4 regions of the Adlercreutzia sp. ZJ242 genome follow, and region 4 is predicted to be linked to each of the others. Evidence: predicted binding sites of a transcription regulator. Region 4 holds the regulator's gene; each other region holds the start of a gene.
The links. The regulator LexA, encoded in region 4, represses DNA repair genes until DNA is damaged. The targets are predictions, from matches to a motif close to CNAACANNTGTTNG.

Region 1: the regulator LexA is predicted to act here: its motif matches at 3,622-3,635, upstream of uvrA (excinuclease ABC subunit UvrA).
Region 2: the regulator LexA is predicted to act here: its motif matches at 2,996-3,009, upstream of G7Y49_RS02025 (putative DNA modification/repair radical SAM protein).
Region 3: the regulator LexA is predicted to act here: its motif matches at 1,050-1,063, upstream of ruvC (crossover junction endodeoxyribonuclease RuvC).

What each region holds. Positions count from the first base shown of each region.
Region 1 is NZ_JAAKEE010000002.1:98,185-103,036, forward strand. It holds gene G7Y49_RS01215 (ABC transporter permease) at 1-143, opposite strand, end outside; gene G7Y49_RS01220 (thiamine-binding protein) at 140-442, opposite strand; TPP riboswitch at 508-616, opposite strand; gene uvrA (excinuclease ABC subunit UvrA) at 672-3,566, opposite strand; gene G7Y49_RS01230 (tyrosine recombinase) at 4,002-4,852, opposite strand, start outside.
Region 2 is NZ_JAAKEE010000003.1:116,003-120,854, reverse strand. It holds gene G7Y49_RS02040 (DegV family protein) at 1-786, shown strand, start outside; gene G7Y49_RS02035 (NAD(P)-binding domain-containing protein) at 790-1,791, shown strand; gene G7Y49_RS02030 (radical SAM protein) at 1,816-2,877, shown strand; gene G7Y49_RS02025 (putative DNA modification/repair radical SAM protein) at 3,031-4,572, shown strand; gene G7Y49_RS02020 (TIGR03915 family putative DNA repair protein) at 4,572-4,852, shown strand, end outside.
Region 3 is NZ_JAAKEE010000052.1:738-5,589, reverse strand. It holds gene G7Y49_RS10090 (LamG-like jellyroll fold domain-containing protein) at 1-815, opposite strand, end outside; gene ruvC (crossover junction endodeoxyribonuclease RuvC) at 1,135-1,746, shown strand; gene ruvA (Holliday junction branch migration protein RuvA) at 1,746-2,342, shown strand; gene ruvB (Holliday junction branch migration DNA helicase RuvB) at 2,349-3,449, shown strand; gene G7Y49_RS10070 (hypothetical protein) at 3,452-3,838, shown strand; gene G7Y49_RS10065 (cold-shock protein) at 4,056-4,259, shown strand; gene queA (tRNA preQ1(34) S-adenosylmethionine ribosyltransferase-isomerase QueA) at 4,346-4,852, opposite strand, start outside.
Region 4 is NZ_JAAKEE010000026.1:13,003-17,854, reverse strand. It holds gene dut (dUTP diphosphatase) at 1-194, opposite strand, end outside; gene nrdR (transcriptional regulator NrdR) at 202-651, opposite strand; gene G7Y49_RS07340 (hypothetical protein) at 736-1,002, opposite strand; gene lexA (transcriptional repressor LexA) at 1,115-1,747, shown strand; gene hflX (GTPase HflX) at 1,788-3,140, opposite strand; gene dapF (diaminopimelate epimerase) at 3,165-4,118, opposite strand; gene miaA (tRNA (adenosine(37)-N6)-dimethylallyltransferase MiaA) at 4,151-4,852, opposite strand, start outside.

The DNA of each region.
Region 1 (4,852 bases), on a different contig from region 4:
AACACCGCCAGCACGTCTCCCGGCGAGGGGAGCATGTAGCTCGGCACCGCCCCGCTCGTGGCCAGCACCTGCCACAGCGCCAGCAGCGCCAGCAGCGCGATCGTCGCCGGAAGGTACTTCCTCGCGAGCTGCCTCAAGCTCATGCGAGGTGGTGCTTCGTGACCTTGCGGTCGATCGAGAGCACTTCGCCCTCCGGCTTCCACTCCACCTTGATGTAGGCGGACACCTTGGGGGCGCCGGCGGCGATGGCGACGTGCTGGCACTCCTTCAGGACGTCCATCAGCTGGTCGTAGTCATCCCCCTCGATGGTGGTCTCGAACGGCCCCACGTAGCAGGACAGGCCGGTGGACTTGATGTAGTCGATCACCTCGTCGACGATGCGCACCACCTCGTCATCGTCGAGCGTGGCGGGCAGCACTTGGATGGCGACGCTTGCTTGCATGAGAACTCCTCACGGTCGGAATACAAAGGCCCCGCCTGCGAAATGCAAGCGGGGCCTCATGCGCTCAACCGGTGTCACGCTAAGTCCCTACGCTGGCATTACCCAGATCAGGTTCGCGGGTCGCAGGAGCACCTGCCTCTCAGCCCTTCGATTCGGGCTCCCCGTAGCAAGGGCCATTGTGGACGATGCGCCCCGGCCTGTCAAGAAGCCTTCGGCATGTGGGCAAAAGCTACCTCTCCTTTTCCAGCATCCGCTTGACGAAGGCGCCGGTGTAGCTGCCCTCCACCTCGGCCACCTCCTCGGGCGTCCCCGCGGCCACGATGCGGCCGCCGCGCACGCCGCCCTCGGGCCCGAGGTCGATGAGATGGTCGGCGCACTTGATCACGTCGAGGTTGTGCTCGATCACGAGCACGGTGTTCCCCGCGTCAACCAGGCGCTGCAGCACGATGAGCAGCTGCCGCACGTCCTCGAAGTGCAGCCCGGTGGTGGGCTCGTCGAGGATGTAGAACGTCTTGCCGCTCTGGCGCTTCTGCAGCTCGCTCGCGAGCTTGACGCGCTGCGCCTCGCCGCCCGAGAGCGTGGTGGCGGGCTGCCCCAGGCGGATGTAGCCCAACCCCACGTCGAAGAGCGTCTGCAGCTTGCGGCGGATGCCCGGTATGTTCTCGAAGAAGGCGAGCGCCTCCTCGACCGTCATGTCGAGCACCTGGGCGATGTTCTCGCCGCGGTAGGTGACCTGGAGCGTCTCGCGGTTGTAGCGGTTGCCGCCGCACACCTCGCACGGCACGTACACGTCGGGCAGGAAGTGCATCTCGATCTTGATCTGCCCGTCGCCCTTGCACGCCTCGCAGCGCCCGCCGCTCACGTTGAACGAGAAGCGGCCCGGCGCGTAGCCGCGCGCCTTCGCCTCCGCCGTGGAGGCGAACAGCGCGCGGATGTCGTCCCACAGCCCGATGTAAGTGGCGGGGTTCGAGCGCGGGGTGCGCCCGATGGGGCTCTGGTCGATGTTGATGACCTTGTCGAGCTTCTCCGTGCCCGTGATCTTGCGGTACGCGCCCGTGCGGCGGTGCGCGTGGTTCAGCCGGTTGGCGAGCGCCGGCGCCAGCGTGTCGGTCACCAGCGAGCTCTTGCCCGAGCCCGACACGCCCGTGACCACCGTCAGCGTGCCGAGCGGCACCTCGACGGTGACGTTTCGCAGGTTGTTCTCGGCGGCGCCCGTCATCTTGAGCGACCCGCGCCTGGGATGGCGGCGCGCGGACGGCACCTCGATGCGGCGGCGCCCCGCGAGGTAGTCGGCCGTGAGCGAGCCCTGCGCGCGCATGATCTCCTCGGGCGTGCCCGCGGCGACCACCGCCCCGCCGTGCTCGCCCGCGCCCGGCCCCATGTCCACCACGAAGTCGGCGGCGCGGATGGTGTCCTCGTCATGCTCCACCACGATCACGGTGTTGCCCAGGTCGCGCAGGCGCTCGAGCGTCGCGATCAGGCGCTCGTTGTCGCGCTGGTGCAGGCCGATCGAGGGCTCGTCGAGGATGTAGAGCACGCCCATGAGGCCCGCGCCGATCTGCGTGGCCAGCCGGATGCGCTGCGCCTCGCCGCCGGAGAGCGTGGCCGTGGCGCGCTCGAGCGTGAGGTAGTCGAGCCCGACGTCGACCAGGAAGCGCAGGCGCGCCTTGATCTCCTTCACGATGGGCCCCGCGATGACGTCGTCCTGGCCCGTGAAGCTCAGGCCCTCGAAGAACTCGAGCGAGTCCTTCGCCGACAGCTCGGTGACGTCGTGGATGGACTTCCCGCCGACCGTCACCGCCAGGATCTCGGGGCGCAGGCGCCGCCCCTTGCACGTCTTGCAGGGGATGGTGGCGAAGTACGCGGAGAGCTTCTCGCGCTGGGAGTCGCTCTGGGCCTCGGAGTAGCGGCGCTTGACCGCCTCCAGGACGCCCTCCCACTCGATGAACCAGTAGGTGTCGCGGCCGTCCACCGTGACGTAGTCGACGCGCACCTTCTCCGCGCCCAGGCCGTGCAGGAGCGCCCTCTGGCTCTGGGGCCTCATGTCCTCCCACGGCGTGGAGGGGTCCTCGCCCAGGTGGATCGCCACGGCGCGCAGCACCTGCGGGTAGTAGTTGCCGCTCTTGAACGGCGCCACCGCGCCCTCCGCGAGGGACAGCGACGGGTCGGGGATGACGAGCGACGGGTCCACCTCGTCGCGACTGCCCAGGCCCAGGCAGTCGGGGCAGGCGCCGTACGGCGCGTTGAACGAGAAGTCGCGCGGCTGGAGCTCGTCGAGGGAGTGGCCGTGCTCGGGGCACGCGAGCGCCAACGAGAACAGGTGCTCGCCCGCGCCCAGGCCGCCCGTGGCGCCCGACGACGCGCTCGCGGCCGGCCCCTGCGGCTTGCCGTCGGGCCCCATGACCTGCACGAGCACGCGCCCCTCGGCGAGCTTGCAGGCGAGCTCGACCGCCTCGGCGACGCGGCTCACGGCCGAGGGCTTGAGCGTCACGCGGTCCACCACCACGTCGATGAAGTGCTTGATCTTCTTGTTGAGCGTGAGCGGCTCGTCCCCGAGCCTCATGATCTCCCCGTTAACGCGCACGCGCGAGAAGCCCTCCTTCTGCAGGTCGGCGAAGAGCTTGGTGAACTCGCCCTTGCGGCCCGTGACCACGGGCGCCATCAGGATGGCGCGGCGCTCCTCGCCCATCCCGAGCTTGACGATCTCGTCGGTGACCTGGTCGGTGGTCTGCTTCTTGATCTCGCGCCCGCACTCAGGGCAGTGCGGCGTGCCCACCCGGGCGAACAGCAGGCGCAGGTAGTCGTAGATCTCCGTGGTGGTGCCCACCGTGGAGCGCGGGTTCTTCGACGTGGTCTTCTGGTCGATGGAGACCGCCGGCGACAGGCCGTCGATGGAGTCGAGGTCGGGCTTGCTCATCTGCCCGAGGAACATGCGCGCGTAGCTGGAGAGGCTCTCGACGTAGCGGCGCTGCCCCTCGGCGTACATGGTGTCGAAGGCCAGGCTCGACTTCCCCGATCCCGACAGGCCCGTGATGACCACGAGCTTGTCACGCGGTATGGTGAGGTCGACGTTCTTCAGATTGTGCTCGCGCGCACCCTTGATGACGATTTCGCTTTGTCCCATGAGCTCCGCTTTCCCGCTCGTTCGTTTTCTCGAACACGCATTGTAGCTCAAAAAGCGAAACTATGTTCGTAAAACATGCGACGTTTTCCGCGACTTCAGCGATTTCGCACATCTCGATTGGCGCGCCTACATGAAGAACGGGGCGAACGACAGGGCGGTCAGGGCGGCGGCGAACAGGGCGCGGGCTTTCTTGCGGCTCATGGCGACCTCCTTTGCGACGAGGCGTTTCCGATGCCGCCAGCATACGGGGAGGCAGGCGCGCCCGCGAGGCGCAGCCGGCATCCGTCAGCGCCCCACCGCCAACCCGTAACCGCCCCGGGATGTTGCGCGCACCGCGGACTGCGCCCTGGTAGCCCTTGCGCTCGCACCCACCCCGCAGCTTGCCCGCGCCGCAACGCCCCATCGCACCCCAGCCCTTTCCGGCGCTCGACGCCCCTACCCGCGGGGATGGGCCTGGGCGTGGACGGCTTTGAGGCGCTCGGGCGAGACGTGCGTGTAGACCTGCGTGGTGGACAGGCTCGCGTGCCCGAGCATCTCCTGGACGCTGCGCAGGTCGGCGCCGCCGGAGAGCAGGTCGGTGGCGAAGGTGTGCCGCATGGCGTGGGGCGACAGGCTCTCGTCGAGCCCCGCCGCGCGCACCGTCGCCTTGAACATCTTGCGGATGGCGTCGGGCGACATCCGGTTCCCGCGCGCGGAGACGAAGAAGAACTCCGAGGCCCTCCCCCTCAGCAGCTGGGGGCGGCCCTCTGCGGCGTAGGCGCGCATGGCCTGCACGGCGAGCTCGTGGACGGGGATGATGCGCTCCTTCGCGCCCTTGCCGAGCACCTTCACCTGGCCGCGCGCGAGGTCGACGTTGGCCGCCTTGAGGCCCGACGCCTCCGACACGCGCGCGCCGCATGCGTAGAGGAGCTCGAGCAGGGCCAGGTCGCGCAGGTCCTCGCAGGTCTGCTCGCGCGGGGTGCCGTCGAGGGCGCGCGGGGCGTGCACCGACAGAAGCCGCGCCATGTCAGCCGGCTTGATCACCTTCGGCAGGCTTCGGGGCGTCTTGGGGCCCTGCAGCACGCTCGCGGGGTCGACGTCCACGCGGCCCTCGCCCACCAGCCAGCGGAAGAAGCTGCGCAGCGCCGACAGGCGCCGGTTCACCGTGGTGCGGCAGTAGCGCGCCTGGTCGAGCTCGCCCAGGTAGAGGCGCAGCTGCTTGTGCGTGACGTGCAGCGGGTCGAGCGAGGCGCGCTCGGCCCAGCGCAGGTAGTCGGTCAGGTCGACGCGGTAGTTGCGCACGGTGT
Region 2 (4,852 bases), on a different contig from region 4:
GCGCCGGAGTTCTACGACGCCATGCGCAAGGGGGCCGAGCCGTCCACCTCGCAGATCTCCATGCCCGTCATCATCGACGCCTTCAACGCCGCCGTCGACAGCGGCATCCCCACGGTGTACCTGGCGTTCACGAGCGGGATGTCCGGCAGCTACGACGTGGCCATGCTCGTGTACGAGCAGGTGCGTGCGGCCCATCCTGACTTCGAGCTCTACGTGGTGGACACGCGCCTGGCGTCGGTGGCCGAGGGCCTGTTCGTCTACGAGGCCGTCAACCAGCGCGAGAAGGGGCTCTCCGCCGCCGAGCTGGCGAGCTGGGCCGAGGAGGCGCGCTGCTTCATCAACGAGGAGTTCATGGTGGAGGACCTCGAGGCGCTGCGCCGCGGCGGGCGCATTCCGGGGTCGGTGGCCGTGGCGGGCTCGGCGCTCGACGTGAAGCCGCTGCTCAACATCGACGCCGACGGCAAGCTGGCGCTCGTGGGCGTGGCGCGCGGGCGCAAGAAGGGCATCAAGCAGCTGGCCGAGTACTTCCAGAAGAACGCGGCGGACAACGGGCCGAGCCGGTACGTGGCCATCGGGCACGCCGACTGCCCGAAGGACGCGCAGCGCCTGAGGGACGCGCTTCTGAAGGTCGACGAGAACATCATGTTCCTGGAGTGCAACATCGGCCCGGTCATCGGCAGTCACGTGGGGCCCGGCATGCTGGCCGTGGTGTTCTGGGGACGGGACAAGCGCGAGAACCTGTCGGTTGCCGACCGCATCGCGCGCCGCGTGAAGGGGGGCAACTAGATCATGGCTCAGTCGTACGCTTACCGCGGGAGCGATGGCCTCATCGACGCGATGGCGGGGCGCCTTGAGGCTGCGGGGCTTGCGCGCGCTTCCGAGGTGGCCGCCGCCGACGTGGTCATCACGTTCTGCACGAGCCAGGGCGCGCTCGAGGACCTCTACTTCGGAGAGGGGGGCGTCATCCAGTCGGCGATGCCCGGCGCGCTGCTCATCGACTTGAGCGCCACTACGCCGAGCTTCGCGCGCGAGATGAGCGCCGTGGCCACGGTGAGCGACCTCGCGCTGGTCGAGGCGCCGCTCGTGGTGGCCGACGTGGCCGCCGCCGACGCGCTCTCGCGCGAGAACGCCGCGTGCTTCGCGGCGGGCGAGGCTGACGCGGTCACGAGGGCGCGGCCCGTGCTCGAGGCGCTGTTCGGGCAGGTGAGCGAAGAGGGCGCGCCGGGATCGGCCCAGCTCGCGCGCGCGGCGTACACGCTGCAGCTCGCGGCGCAGGTCATCGGCGCCGTCGAGGCTGACGCGCTCTTCCGCGCGACGCGCCGCAGCGTCTCGTGCGGCAACGCGGGGGAGGGCGAGCGCCCGGGCGGCGCGTCGCCTGCGGCGGCCCAGGTGCTCGAGGCGGTGGCCGCCGAGCGCTTCACGGGCGCCTACAACGCCGAGATGCTCATGTCCGCGCTGTCCGCGGCCATCATGGCGGCCGACGACGTGGAGCTCATCCTGCCGCAGGCCGAGGCCGCGCTGCACCTGCTCGAGCTTCTGGCCGTGGTGGGCGGCGCCGACAAGTCGCCCGCGGCGCTGTCGCTCGTGTACGGCGACGAGTCCGAGTGCGCCAAGCACGGCCTGGACTGGACGCGCGCCGAGGAGGTCTACGGCGCGGGCAAGCACGACGGCGAGGACGACTACGCCTTCGAGGACGACGGCTGCGGCTGCGGGCACGATCACGAGCACCGCTACGACGACTACGAGGGCTACGACCTCGACGATCCCTACGGCACCTTCTCCAACAACTGAGGCGCGAGGGGGCGCGGACGTCTCATGAGCTCCTTCGATGACGCCGGACCGGGTGCTTGCGCCAGCGCCCGCAGCGCAGCTGCCGCCCTCGGCGACGATACCCTGGGCGCTTGCGGCGCAGCTGCCGCAATCGACGACGGCGACCTCAACCCCTCCGCGTGCGACCTGTGCCCGCGGGCATGCGGCGCGAACCGCGCGGCGGGGGAGCGGGGCGCGTGCGGCGCGGGCGCGGAGGTGCTCGTGGCGCGCGCGGCGCTGCACCTGTGGGAGGAGCCTCCCATCAGCGGCGACAACGGCAGCGGGACCATCTTCTTCGCACACTGCCCGCTGCGCTGCGACTACTGCCAGAACGCGGTGATCGCGCACGGCGCCCTCGGCGCGCCCGCACGCGTGCCCGACCTGGCTGCGATGTGCCTCGACCTCGAGCAGCAGGGCGCGCTCAACGTGAACTTCGTCACGCCCACGCACTACGCCCCCCATGCGCGCGCGGCGGTGCGCCTGGCCCGCGTACGCGGCCTGGCGCTTCCCATCGTGTGGAACACGAGCGGGTACGAGACCGCGCGCGCCATCCGCGACAACGCGAACGAGGTGGACGTGTACCTCACCGACTTCAAGTACGCTGACGCGTCCCTCGGCGCGCGCTACTCGCACGTGCCCGACTACCCTGAGCGGGCGACGGAGGCGCTCGACGCCATGGTGCGCGCCGTGGGCGCGCCGGCGTACGACGAGTACCGCGGGCAGGAGCGCATGACGCGCGGCGTGGTGGTGCGCCACCTCATCCTGCCGGGGCACCTGGACGACTCCAAGCGCGTGGTGCAGACGGTGCACGAGCGCTACGGCGCCGACGTGCGCCTCTCCATCATGAACCAGTACACGCCCGTGGTGGCGACGGCTGCGCAGGCGGGCGACGCGCGGGCGCGCCGCGTGCTCGCGCGCTGCCCCGAGCTGGCGTGCCGCGTGCCCGACGAGGAGTACGAGGAGCTGCTCGACTTCGCCGACGCCCTCGGCGTGCCCGACTACTTCTGGCAGGAGGGCGGCGCCTGCGAGGAGAGCTTCATCCCGGAGTTCTCCGGCACGGGCGCCTAGGCTTCCGCGACGGCATTTCCCGAGCAGCTTGCGACCACCTCCTCCGCGCATCTTCCGAGCCTCCCTTTCCCTTGACAGGCGAATGTCCGTTCGATATTATAGCAAACAAACATTCGCAAGAACAGATGTTTCGCTATTCAGGAGGCCAGGCCCATGAACGTCGCCGACAAGCTCGAGATCCTCGCCGACGCGGCCAAGTACGACGTGGCTTGCACCTCCTCGGGCGTCGACCGCGCGGGGAAGAAGGGGCGGCTCGGCGCGGCGTCGTCAGCGGGCTGCTGCCACAGCTTCACCGCCGACGGCCGCTGCATTACGCTGCTCAAGGTGCTCATGACCAACGTGTGCGTGTTCGACTGCGCCTACTGCTCGAGCCGCGCGAGCAACGAGGGAGTGGTGCGCACGTGCTTCAAGCCGCGCGAGCTGGCCGACCTCACCATCGGGTTCTACCGCCGCAACTACATCGAGGGGCTGTTCCTCAGCTCGGGCGTCATGCGCAACCCCGACTTCACCTCCGAGCTCATGATCCAGACGCTCGAGATACTGCGGGGCGAGTACGGCTTTCGCGGGTACATCCACGCCAAGGCGGTGCCGGGCACCTCACCTGAGCTCATCACCCGCCTCGGGCATCTGGCCGACCGCATGTCGGTGAACCTCGAGCTGCCCTCGAGCGAGAGCCTTGCGCTGCTTGCCCCGCAGAAGTCGAAGCGCGCCATCTTGGCTCCCATGCGGCAGATCAGCGAGTCCATCGCGGAGGACGTCGAGTCGCGCGCGCTCGTGCGGCGGCGCACCACCGTGTACATGGCGAGCAGTCGCCCGCGCGCGGCGGCGCGCGCCTTCGTGCCCGCCGGGCAGTCAACCCAGATGATCATCGGCGCCTCGCCCGAGAGCGACTACCAGATCCTGAGCCTGTCGGCCGCGCTCTACCGCTCGCTCTCACTCAAGCGCGTGTTCTTCAGCGCGTATCTGCCCGTGAACGAAGACGCGCGGCTTCCCTCCACCGACGCCATCCAGCTCAACCGCGAGCACCGCCTCTACCAGGCCGACTGGCTCATGCGCTTCTACGGGTTCGAGGTGGGCGAGGTGATCGACGAGGCGCATCCGTTCCTCGCCACCGACGTTGACCCGAAGGCGAACTGGGCCCTGAACAACCTGGACTTGTTCCCCGTCGAGGTGAACACCGCGCCGTTCGAGACGCTCCTGCGCGTGCCGGGCATCGGCGTGCGCGGCGCCAAGCTCATCGTGCGCGCGCGTCGCCAGTCGACGCTGCGCGAGGACGAGCTGCGCCGCCTCGGCGTGGCCTACAAGCGCGCCCGCTACTTCATCACGTGCAACGGCACGTACGCGGGCGCCGGCGTCGAGTTCTCGCGCGAGTCGCTGCACGCGGCGCTTGCGGCCCCCATCCAGGGCGGGCGGCACGGCAGGCGTGCCGACAGGGCGCTTCCCGGCCAGATGAGCCTGTTCGACTCCGTGAGCACGCCCGAGAAGGAGCGCGCGCTCGGGCGGGGGCGCGCCGCGCAGGAGAACCGGGCGCTCGCGGGCGCGGAGACGGGCGCGGGCATGGTGGCGGGCACGGCAGCGGCCGGCAGGTCGGGCGGCGGCAGCGGCGCAGGCGTCACGAGGGGAGCGGCCGCGCAGGAGCGCCGGGCGCTCGCGGGTGCGCGGCGCGCGAAGCCGACGGTGGAGGCGCTGTTCTGATGCCCGCGCAGCCTGAGGTATACGACGAGGTGGCCTACGTCTACGACGGGACGCTCGAAGGCCTGCTCTCGGCGATCTTCGCGGCCTACGCCAACCATGAGGACCCTTCCGACGTCGTGCGCGAGGGCGTCATGCAGCCGCGGCTGGCGCAGCGCCTAGCGCGCATCGAGACGGACGTCGCGCACGCCGACCGCGTGCGCCGCGGGCTGTGCCGGGCATGCGGGCACCAGGCGTTCAGCGCCGTGAGGAAAGCGGCGCTCTCCGCGCGCGAGGACGCGGG
Region 3 (4,852 bases), on a different contig from region 4:
GAGCTGTCGGTGCCGAACTTCCCGTTCCAGCTGCCGCCCACGCTGTACCAGACCGTGTTGCCGAAGGGGTGGTGCGTCAGCAGGAACACGGGCTTGCTCGCATCCTCCGCCACTGCGGCGGCAACACGCTCACGTACCCAATCTTGGCGGTCGCCGTACCAGCTGTTGTCATAGCCGCCCGGATGCGATGAGAGGGCAATCACGTGGTAGCCGCTGCCGGGAGCATCGGTGCCGCCCACGACGAAGTCGCAGTCTGTCTGGCCCTCGTTGGCGCCGCCGGGAATCTGGAACGAGCCCGCCACCGTCAGCTTCGACGACAGGAACTCCTTGAACTCCGCCTGAGCGCTGTCCTTGCTGCCGCTATGCGCGTAGTACTCGTGGTTGCCCATGACGATGCCCACGGGGCTCTTCGCATGCGCGTTCAGCAGCTCGGCCAGCTTGTCGTAGTCGTCCGCTGTGCCGTTGTCTGCCGAGTCGCCCACGAAGAAGTGCCCGTGGACCTGCGGGGCCATGCCGTAGATGGCGCTGAAGGCGGCGGGCACCTTCTCGCGGTAGGCGTTTTCCTCGCCAGCGCCCACATGAGTGTCGCTGTGCACGGTAAAGCGCACCTTGCTGCCGGAGAGTGTCGGCCATTGGGGAGAGCTCGGTGCCGTGAACGCAGCTGCGGCCTCCTGGTCGGGAAAGACCAAAAGCCCCCCGGCGGCGCACACGCCGGTGACGGCGGCCAGCTTGAGGAACGTGCGGCGTGACACGCCGAACGTTCCCTGATCGTATGCGGCTTCGAGATCATTCATGGCAGAGTTCTTCTCCTTCACGTGCGTCTCCTTTGCTCTTCTTTTTTCTTCAAACGGGATGTCGGATGCGTCTGCCTTGCATGGTCTGGCAGCGGCATCGAACGCGTGCGCCTCGGATGCTTTGATCGCGCCCGGCTCGCCTTGGCGCAGCATGAGGACATCGTAGGGAGGGAACGTCAGGATGAATTCAGGGGAGCGAAAACACGCTCCAAGGCAGGGGCAAAGTTCGCGTAAAGAGCGGGCGCCGCACTGTCCGAAACATTTGTTTGCTCGTGCCCTTGCTTTTGGCAAACGCTTGTTCTATCATAGCCTCACTTGTTGAGAAAGCGGGGTTGTGATCGTGGCGTCAGTCGAGCGCGTCATACTGGGCATCGACCCGGGCCTGGCCAACACGGGCTGGGGCATCGTCGAGCAGCGCGGCTCACGGCTCGCCTGCGTGGCGTACGGGTGCGTCTCCACGCCCGCGAGCCAGCCGCTCGCGGAGCGCCTCCTGAAGATCCACGACCAGATCGGCGCGGTGGTGCGGCGCTTCGGCCCCACCTGCGTGGGCATCGAGACCGTGTGGTTCGGCCAGAACATCACGGCGGCCTTTGCCACGGGGCAGGCGCGCGGCGCGGCGCTCGTGGCGTGCGCGGAGGGCGGGCTCGCGGTGGGGGAGTTCACCCCGCGCCAGATCAAGCTCGCGGTGGTGGGCACGGGCTCGGCCGAGAAGGAGCAGGTGCAGTACATGGTGCGCCAGCTCTTGCAGCTCGAGGAGGTGCCGCAGCCCGACCATGCGGCCGACGCGCTGGCAGCCGCCATCTGCTACACCACGCACGACGGGTTCGCGCGCGCCGAGAGGCGCTTCGACGAGCTGGTGGCGAAGGCGGAGGCGGCGCAGGCGTCGCGCGGCGCGCAACCGCGTCGGACGCGGCGGCGCGGTGGAGCGACCGGCGGGGAAGGTGAGGCGTGATGATTGCCTTTTTAAGCGGAAGGCTGGCGGGGAAGACCCCCAGCATGGCGTATGTCGACGTGAACGGCGTGGGATACGCCGTCTCCATGTCGGCGGCGGCGCTCGCGAAGCTGCCTGACGTGGGCGAGAGCGTGTCCGTGCTCACCTACCTGCAGGTGAGCGAGAGCGGGGCGGCGCTCTTCGGGTTCCTCACGCAGGAGGAGAAGGCGCTGTTCGAGCGGCTGATCACGGTGAGCGGCGTAGGGCCGAAGGTGGCGCTCGCGGCGCTGTCCACCTTCTCGCCGCGCGCTTTGGCCGATGCCGTCGCCGCCCAGGACACCTCCCTGGTGGCGAAGATCCCCGGCGTGGGCAAGAAGACCGCCTCGCGCATCATCCTCGAGCTCAAGGGCTCGCTCGACGCGGGGGCCGAGAGCCTGTTCGGCGCGGCTCCTGACGAGAAGTCGGTGGTCGACGCGCGCCTGAGCGGGGCCGCCGAGGCGCTGCTGTCGATGGGCTTCACGTCGGCCGAGGCTGATCTTGCGCTCAAGGGAGCGCCCGAGGGGGCTGCCGAGGCGGCGCTGCTACAATATGCGTTGAAGCGATTGGGAAGCCGATAGGGGTTTATGGACGACAGCGTACGCATAGAGGGAATGGTGTTCGAGGCCGCGGCGGGCGGCTTGGGCGGCGCACGCGGCGAGGCCGCGGCGGGCGCTGACGCGCACGCGCGGGCGGTGACGCCCGAGCTCGTGGAGGACGACCTGGCGCTCGACCGCTCCCTGCGCCCGAAGCGCCTCGAGGACTACCTGGGCCAGACCAAGGTCAAGGAGTCGCTGGCCATCCTCATCGAGGCCGCGCAGGCGCGCCATGACGTGGCCGACCACATCCTGTTCTCGGGCCCGCCGGGCCTCGGCAAGACGACGCTCGCCACCGTGGTGGCCAACGAGCTCGGCTCCAGCATCCGGACCACCTCCGGCCCCGCCATCGAGCGCACGGGGGACCTCGCGGCCATCCTCACCAACCTCGAGGAGGGCGACGTCCTGTTCATCGACGAGATCCACCGCCTCAACCGCATGGTGGAGGAGGTGCTCTACCCCGCGCTCGAGGACTTCGCGCTCGACATCGTGGTGGGCAAGGGCCCGGCGGCGCGCTCCATCCGCCTCGACATCCCGCGCTTCACGCTCATCGGCGCCACCACGCGCACGGGCCTGCTCACCGGCCCTCTGCGCGACCGCTTCGGCATCGCGTTCCGCCTGCAGTACTACACGCCCGAGGAGCTCAGCGCCATCGTGTGCCGTTCGGCGGCCATCCTCGGCGTCGACATCGACCAGGAGGGCGCGCTCGAGATCGCGCGCCGCAGCCGCGGGACGCCGCGTCTGGCCAACCGCATGCTCAAGCGCGTGCGCGACTGGGCGCAGGTCTGCGCGGACGGCGTCATCACCGAGGACGTGGCGGCCCAGGCCCTGAGCTTCTTCGAGGTGGATGACTTGGGCCTCGACGCGGTTGACAACCGCATCTTGGAGATCCTCTGCGTCCAGTTCTCGGGGCGCCCCGTGGGCCTCACCACGTTGGCCTCGGCGCTCTCGGAGGACCCTGACACGGTGGAGGACGTCTACGAGCCCTACCTCATGCAGCAGGGCCTCATGATGCGCACGCCGAAGGGGCGCCAGGCCACCGCGCGCGCGTGGGAGCACCTCGGGCTCGTCCCGCCCGAGGAGGGGAGGTAGCCATGTTCGAGCAAGACTATCTGCTGCGCATGCTCATGGACTTCGCGGCGGCCATCCGCCGCTCCATCGAGCGCGCAGGCGGCCAGCAGGACCCGTCCGGCGCGGCGAGCATGCTCGAGGAGGCGATCGGCAGCGCCGTCGACATCGACGGCGGCGTGCTTCTGTCGCTCTCGCCGGAGTCCATCGCGAGCATCCTGGAGGTGTCGGGGACCGATCCGCACGTCACCGAGTACGTGGCGCGCTCGCTTCTGCTCGCGTCCGACTACCACGCCCAGGCGGGCGAGGCGGAGCTTGCCGAGCTGCGCCGCGGGCAGGCGCTCGCCGTCGCCGAAGCCTACGGCCACGACCTCTCCGAAGCGTTCGACTTCGAGGCTGACATTAAACTTTAAGTATACTCAAAGACCCATGTCAGACGCTTGTTTTGAGGGAATCGGGGAACCTCGGAGCTTTCGCCAAAAAACATAATTTTCTTACGATGATTCCTCGCAGGAAACGAGTCGAAGTAGCGTATAGTGAGTGCATGTCCAAAAGAAGAGAGGACAAGTGTTGCCGCCATGCAGCACGTGTACATATCTCCCCGACTCTGGGGAGAGGAAAGAGGAAAAGATGGCGGAAGGTACTGTTAAGTGGTTCAACCCGGAGAAGGGTTACGGTTTCATCTCTCAGGCAGACGGCGAGGATCTCTTCGTCCATTTCTCTGAGATCCAGATGGACGGGTTCAAGACGCTCGACGAGGGTGCTGCGGTGTCCTTCGACGTAACGACGGGTCAGAACGGCAAGCTCCAGGCGAGCAACGTCGTCAAGCTGTAAATCCAAGTTCGATCACAGACGCAAGCGGGCCTGCAAGAGATTGCGGGCCCGCTTTTTTGCGCCCGGGGCCGCCGACGTGGGGCGGCCTAGTGGATGAACATCGCGTCGCCGAAGCTCAGGAGGCGGTAGCGCTCGGCGATGGCGTGCTCGTAGGCGCGCATGATCGCCTCGCGGCTGGCAAACGCGCTCACGAGCATCACGAGGGTCGACTTCGGCACGTGGAAGTTCGTGACCAGGGCGTCCACCACGTGGAACTCGTATCCCGGCAGGATGTAGAGCGAGGTGGCCTCGCGGTCGCGCGGCTTGAGCGCGCCTGACGCGGCGTCCCAGGCGCTCTCGAGCGAGCGCACGCTCGTGGTCCCCACGGCCACCACGCGCCCGCCGCGCGCCTTCGCGCGCGCCACGGCGTCTGCCGCCTCGCGCCCCACGGTGTAGAGCTCGGTGTGGATCTGGTGGTCCTCGGCGTTCTCCTCGTCGACCGTGCGGAAGGTGTCGAGGCCCACCTCGAGCTCGACGGTCGCCCACTCCACGCCCTTGGCGCGCAGGCGGTCGATGAGCTCGGGCGTGAAGTGCAGCCCTGCGGTGGGCGCGGC
Region 4 (4,852 bases):
CTGCGCGGGATGACGAGCCCGGCGTAGCCCTCGGGAATGGCGAGCGCAAAGCCGCAGCTGATCGTCGCGCGCTCGAAGGGCTCAAGCACGGCGGCGTGCGTCGCGCGCAGGTCAAGCCCTGCGTCACCTTCATAGGAATAGGACGGACGTTCGATTTCAGCGTCAGTCATGAGAAAGGGCACTTTAAGCGGCATGGCGCACCTACGCATTCATTTCCTTGAGGGCTTGGGCGAACTCCTCGATGCTCTGGAAGTCCTTGTACACGCTGGCGAAGCGGATGTAGGCGACGTCGTCGAGGTTCGCGAGGCGCGCGAGGACCATGTCGCCGAGGTCCTTCGAGCGCGTCTCAGTGCGCGGCGAGGACCTCAAGTCGCCCTCGATGCCCGAGATGAGCCCGTCGATCTGCTCGGGTGAGATGGGGCGCTTCGCGCAGGCGATGAGCAGGCCGCGCATGAGCTTCTGGCGGTCGAACGCCTCAGATGAGCCGTCGGACTTGATGATGATGATGGGGTTCTCGCCGAGGCGCTCGTAGGTGGTGAAGCGATGCGCGCACGCAAGGCACTCGCGCCGACGGCGAATAGACGCTCCTTCTTCAGCTGACCGGGAGTCAACGACCTTCGACTCAGCGTATCCGCATGATGGGCAGTACATGGCGCTCCTTAAGCTCGTTTGCGCTCCATCATACCGCATGCGGTACAGACGGCGTCCATCTGCACGAAATAAGGATGCTGGCCGCTAGAGGACGAGCGCGGCGACGCTCATGAGGATGCCCGCCGCGAAGGAGACGATCACCTGGGTGCGCGTGAACCGGTTGAACGGAAGCCCGGCGAGCGAGCCTGCAGCTTGCGCGGGGTCTGAGGCCGCGGACGCCTCGTGCGGCATGGCCTCGCCGCCTTTTCCGGGAAAGCTGATGATATGCGCGCAGCGCACGGGCGTGCTCTCAGGGGCCAAACGAAGAGCGGATGTGCCTTCCACAGGGTAGTTCATCTCAAGATTCTTCATTTTTCTTCCCTCCAGGTCTTGCGTAGAACCTTTGTTCGTGGATATAATAGGTCGAACAAAAGTTCATGTCAATACCTTTTTAAAACATTTGTTCGCGAAGGAAGGAAAAGCCATGGCACAGAAGATCACGAAACGCCAACAGGCAGTGCTCAGCTGCATCGAGGATTGTATTCGGGAAAAGGGCTATGGCCCCACGGTCCGCGAGGTGTGCCAGACCCTGGGCCTCTCCTCCCCTTCCACCGTCCACGTGCACCTGAAGGCGCTCGAGGAGAAGGGCTACATCAAGCGCGACCCGCTGAAGTCGCGCTCCATCGCGCTCACCTATCCGCTCGAGGACGAGGCCACCAACATCATCACGCCGAGCTTCGGCAAGGTCGTCGACGTTCCCCTCGTGGGTGACGTGGCGGCCGGCACGCCCATACTCGCGCAGGAGAACATAACCGACACCATCACGCTGCCCACGGACATCGTGGGGGACGCGCCGTCGTTCCTCCTCTCGGTGCGGGGTGACTCCATGATCGAGATCGGCATCAACGACGGCGACTACGTCGTGGTGAAGGAGCAGCCCGTCGCCAACAACGGGGACATCGTCGTGGCCATCGTCGACGACGGCGCCACGGTCAAGCGCTTCTACAAGGAGAAGGACCACATCAGGCTGCAGCCTGAGAACTCCAGCATGGACCCCATCATCGTGAGCGACTGCTCCATCGCGGGCAAGGTCGTGGCGGTGTTCCGCAGGCTGTAAGGCGGGCAAGCGCACCTCGAAAGCGCACCCGCCTTACAGCTCATGGCCGCGCAGCCTTCGGCGCCTCAGCCCCCTCCCCTTCCCGCTTGACGCGGTAGGGGGCGAACGTGTCGGCGTAGCTCGGCGGGACGAGCATGGTGAGGCGCGTCCCCTCTCCCTCGTGCGCCTCCCCTATGAGGTGGCAGCGCTCGTGCGCGAGCGCGACGAGCGAGCCTTTCGCGTAGGGGATGAGCACCTCCATGTGCACGTCGGACGCGGCGGCGGCAGCGCTGATGCGCCGCACGAGCTCCTCGATGCCGAAGCCGGTATGGGCGGACACCACCTGGGCGAACGGGTAGCGGGCGGCAAGGCCCGCGCGCTCCTCGTCAGCGAGGAGGTCCGCCTTGTTGAACACCTCGATGCAGGGGATGCCCTGGGCGCCGATCTGGCCGAGCACCTCGCGCACGGCCTCGGTCTGCCCCTCGAACTCGGGCGACGAGGCGTCGATCACGTGCAGGATGAGGTCAGCGCCCGTGATCTCGTCGAGCGTGGACTTGAACGCCTCCACGAGCGTGGTGGGGAGCTTCTGGATGAAGCCCACCGTGTCGGTGATGGTGATCTCGCGTCCCTCGGGAAGCTCGAACTTGCGGGTGGTGGAGTCGAGCGTGGCGAAGAGCTTGTCGTAGCTGAGCACGTCGGCGTTCGTGAGGCGGTTGATGAGGCTCGACTTGCCGGCGTTGGTGTATCCGGCGAGCGCCACCTTGAACATGCCGCTTGCGTACCGGCTCTCGCGCTGCAGCGCGCGCACCTCCCCCAGATGGGCGAGCTCGCGCTTGATCGAGGTGATGCGCTTGCGCACCATGCGGCGGTCAACCTCGAGCTGGCTCTCGCCTTCGCCGAAGCGCGACCCCACGCCGCCGCCCATGCGATTCGAGGCCAGATGCGCCCACATGCCGCGCAGGCGCGGGTAGAGGTACTGGTTCTGCGCGAGCCTCACCTGCAGGCGCCCCTCGCGGCTGGTGGCGTGCAGGGCGAATATGTCGAGGATGAGCGCCGTGCGGTCGATCACCTTGACGTCTTTGTCAACGATGTGCTCGAGGTTCGACTGCTGCGAGGGCGTGAGCTCGTCGTCGAATATGACCAGGTCGGCGCTGTGGGCGCGCGCGAGGTCGGCGATTTCCGCGGCTTTGCCGCTTCCCACGAACGTGCGCGGGTTGAGGGCGTCGAGCTTCTGCGTGGTGGTGGCCACCACATCGGCGCCGGCGGTGTCGGCAAGGCGCTCGAGCTCGGCGAGCGAGGAGGAGAGCGGCCAGGCAAGGCCCGGGCGGTCGACGCCGACGAGGACGGCGCGCTCGCGGCGCTCCTCCGAGGTGGTGACGGGGCCGCGGTAGATGACGGGTTCGAATTCAGACACGGTAAGGCTCCTTGCTGCGTGCCGTCACGCGCCGGTCGAGAGCCGGGGCAGCTCAACCGGCAGCTCGACCGTGCCGGCGAAGCTCTCGGCGGCAGGCCCCGTCATCATCACGTGGCCGTCGTCGGCCCATCGGACATGAAGCGTGCCGCCGCGCAGGACGAGGTCGTTCTCGCGGGTTGCGCGCCCGGTGAGGAAGGCGGCGACGTTTGTCGCGCACGCGCCCGTGCCGCACGCGAGCGTCTCGCCGCAGCCGCGCTCGAACACGCGCATGTGGATCCCGTCATCCGCGGTGACGGCGAACTCGACGTTGACCTTCTCGGGGAACGCCTCGTGGCGCTCGAAGAAGGCCCCCACGGCGTCAAGGTCGAGCGTCTCAAGCGACTTCTCAGCCGGATCGGCGAACAGCGCGTCGGACACCTCGTCCCAGCTGTCGACGAAGCAGATCGCGTGCGGGTTGCCCATCGACACGCACGTGAAGCGAAACGTGCCCCACGGGGACTCGAGGGGAAGCTCCTTCACGAACGCGGCGCCTTGGTCAGACGCGGCGTTCGCCGGCGCGTCCACGGGCACCTCCGCGGGATCGAGCACGGGGCGGCCCATGTCGACCGTCGCGCTCGTCAGGAGCCCCGCCTCGTCGGTCGTGAAGCTTATGGGCCGCGGGCCGGCGAGCGTGTCGGCGACGAACGCGCCGTCCTGCGCGTTCACGAAGCCGCGGTCCACGAGGAACTTGGCGAAGCAGCGCACGCCGTTCCCGCACATCTGGGCGAGCGTGCCGTCCGAGTTGATGTAGTGCATGTACGCGGCGCAGGCGGGGTTCGCGGAGGGGCGCACGAGGATGACGCCGTCGCCTCCGATGCCGAAGTGCCGGTCGCACAGCCAGCGCACCTGCTCGGTCGTAAGCTCGAGCTCGCGGCTGAAGTCATCGATGAACACGAAGTCGTTTCCCAGCCCGTGGAGTTTGGCGAAGTTGAGTTCCATTCCCTGCTTCCTTGATTACGTCGTCCAGATGCTCATGAGCGCCGCTCCCCTGCCCGCTGCGCCTCGAAGGCCGCGTCAGCGCCGCGTACGAGCGCAAGGGCCTCCTCGGCGAGCGCGTCGGCGTCGAAGTCGTCGGCGTTGATCCAGCGGATGCGCTCGTCCTTGCGAAACCACGTGCGCTGGCGCTTGGCGTAGCGCCGCGTGGCCACCTTGATGCGCTCGACGGCCTCGTCGAGCGTGCACGTGCCGTCGAGGGCCGCGACGACCTCCTTGTATCCTATGGCCTGCGGCGCGGTGATGCCCGCGCGGAAGCCCTGGTTTAACAAAGTCTTTACCTCCTCGACGAGCCCTCGCGCCACCATGTCCTCGACGCGGCGGTCGATGCGGTCCTTAAGGACGTCGGGGTCGACGGCCAGGCCGATGAGCACGACGGGCATGGCAGCCTCGATCTTGCCGAGGTTCTCCTTCTGCTCGGCGTAGCTCATGCCCTCCTCGAGCAGCTCGAAGGCGCGCACCACGCGGCGCACGTTGTTCGGGTGCACGACGGCGGCGCTTCGGGGGTCGCGCTCGCGCAGAAGCTCCCAGAGCGCCTGCGGCCCCTCCTCTTCGGCGAGGCGCGTGTAGCACTCCCGCACGGGGTTGTTCACCTGCTCGCCTTGCGGGAAGTCGTAGTCGTCAACCGCCGCGCGCACGTAGAGCCCCGTGCCGCCTGCGAGCACCGGGCGCCGCCCGCG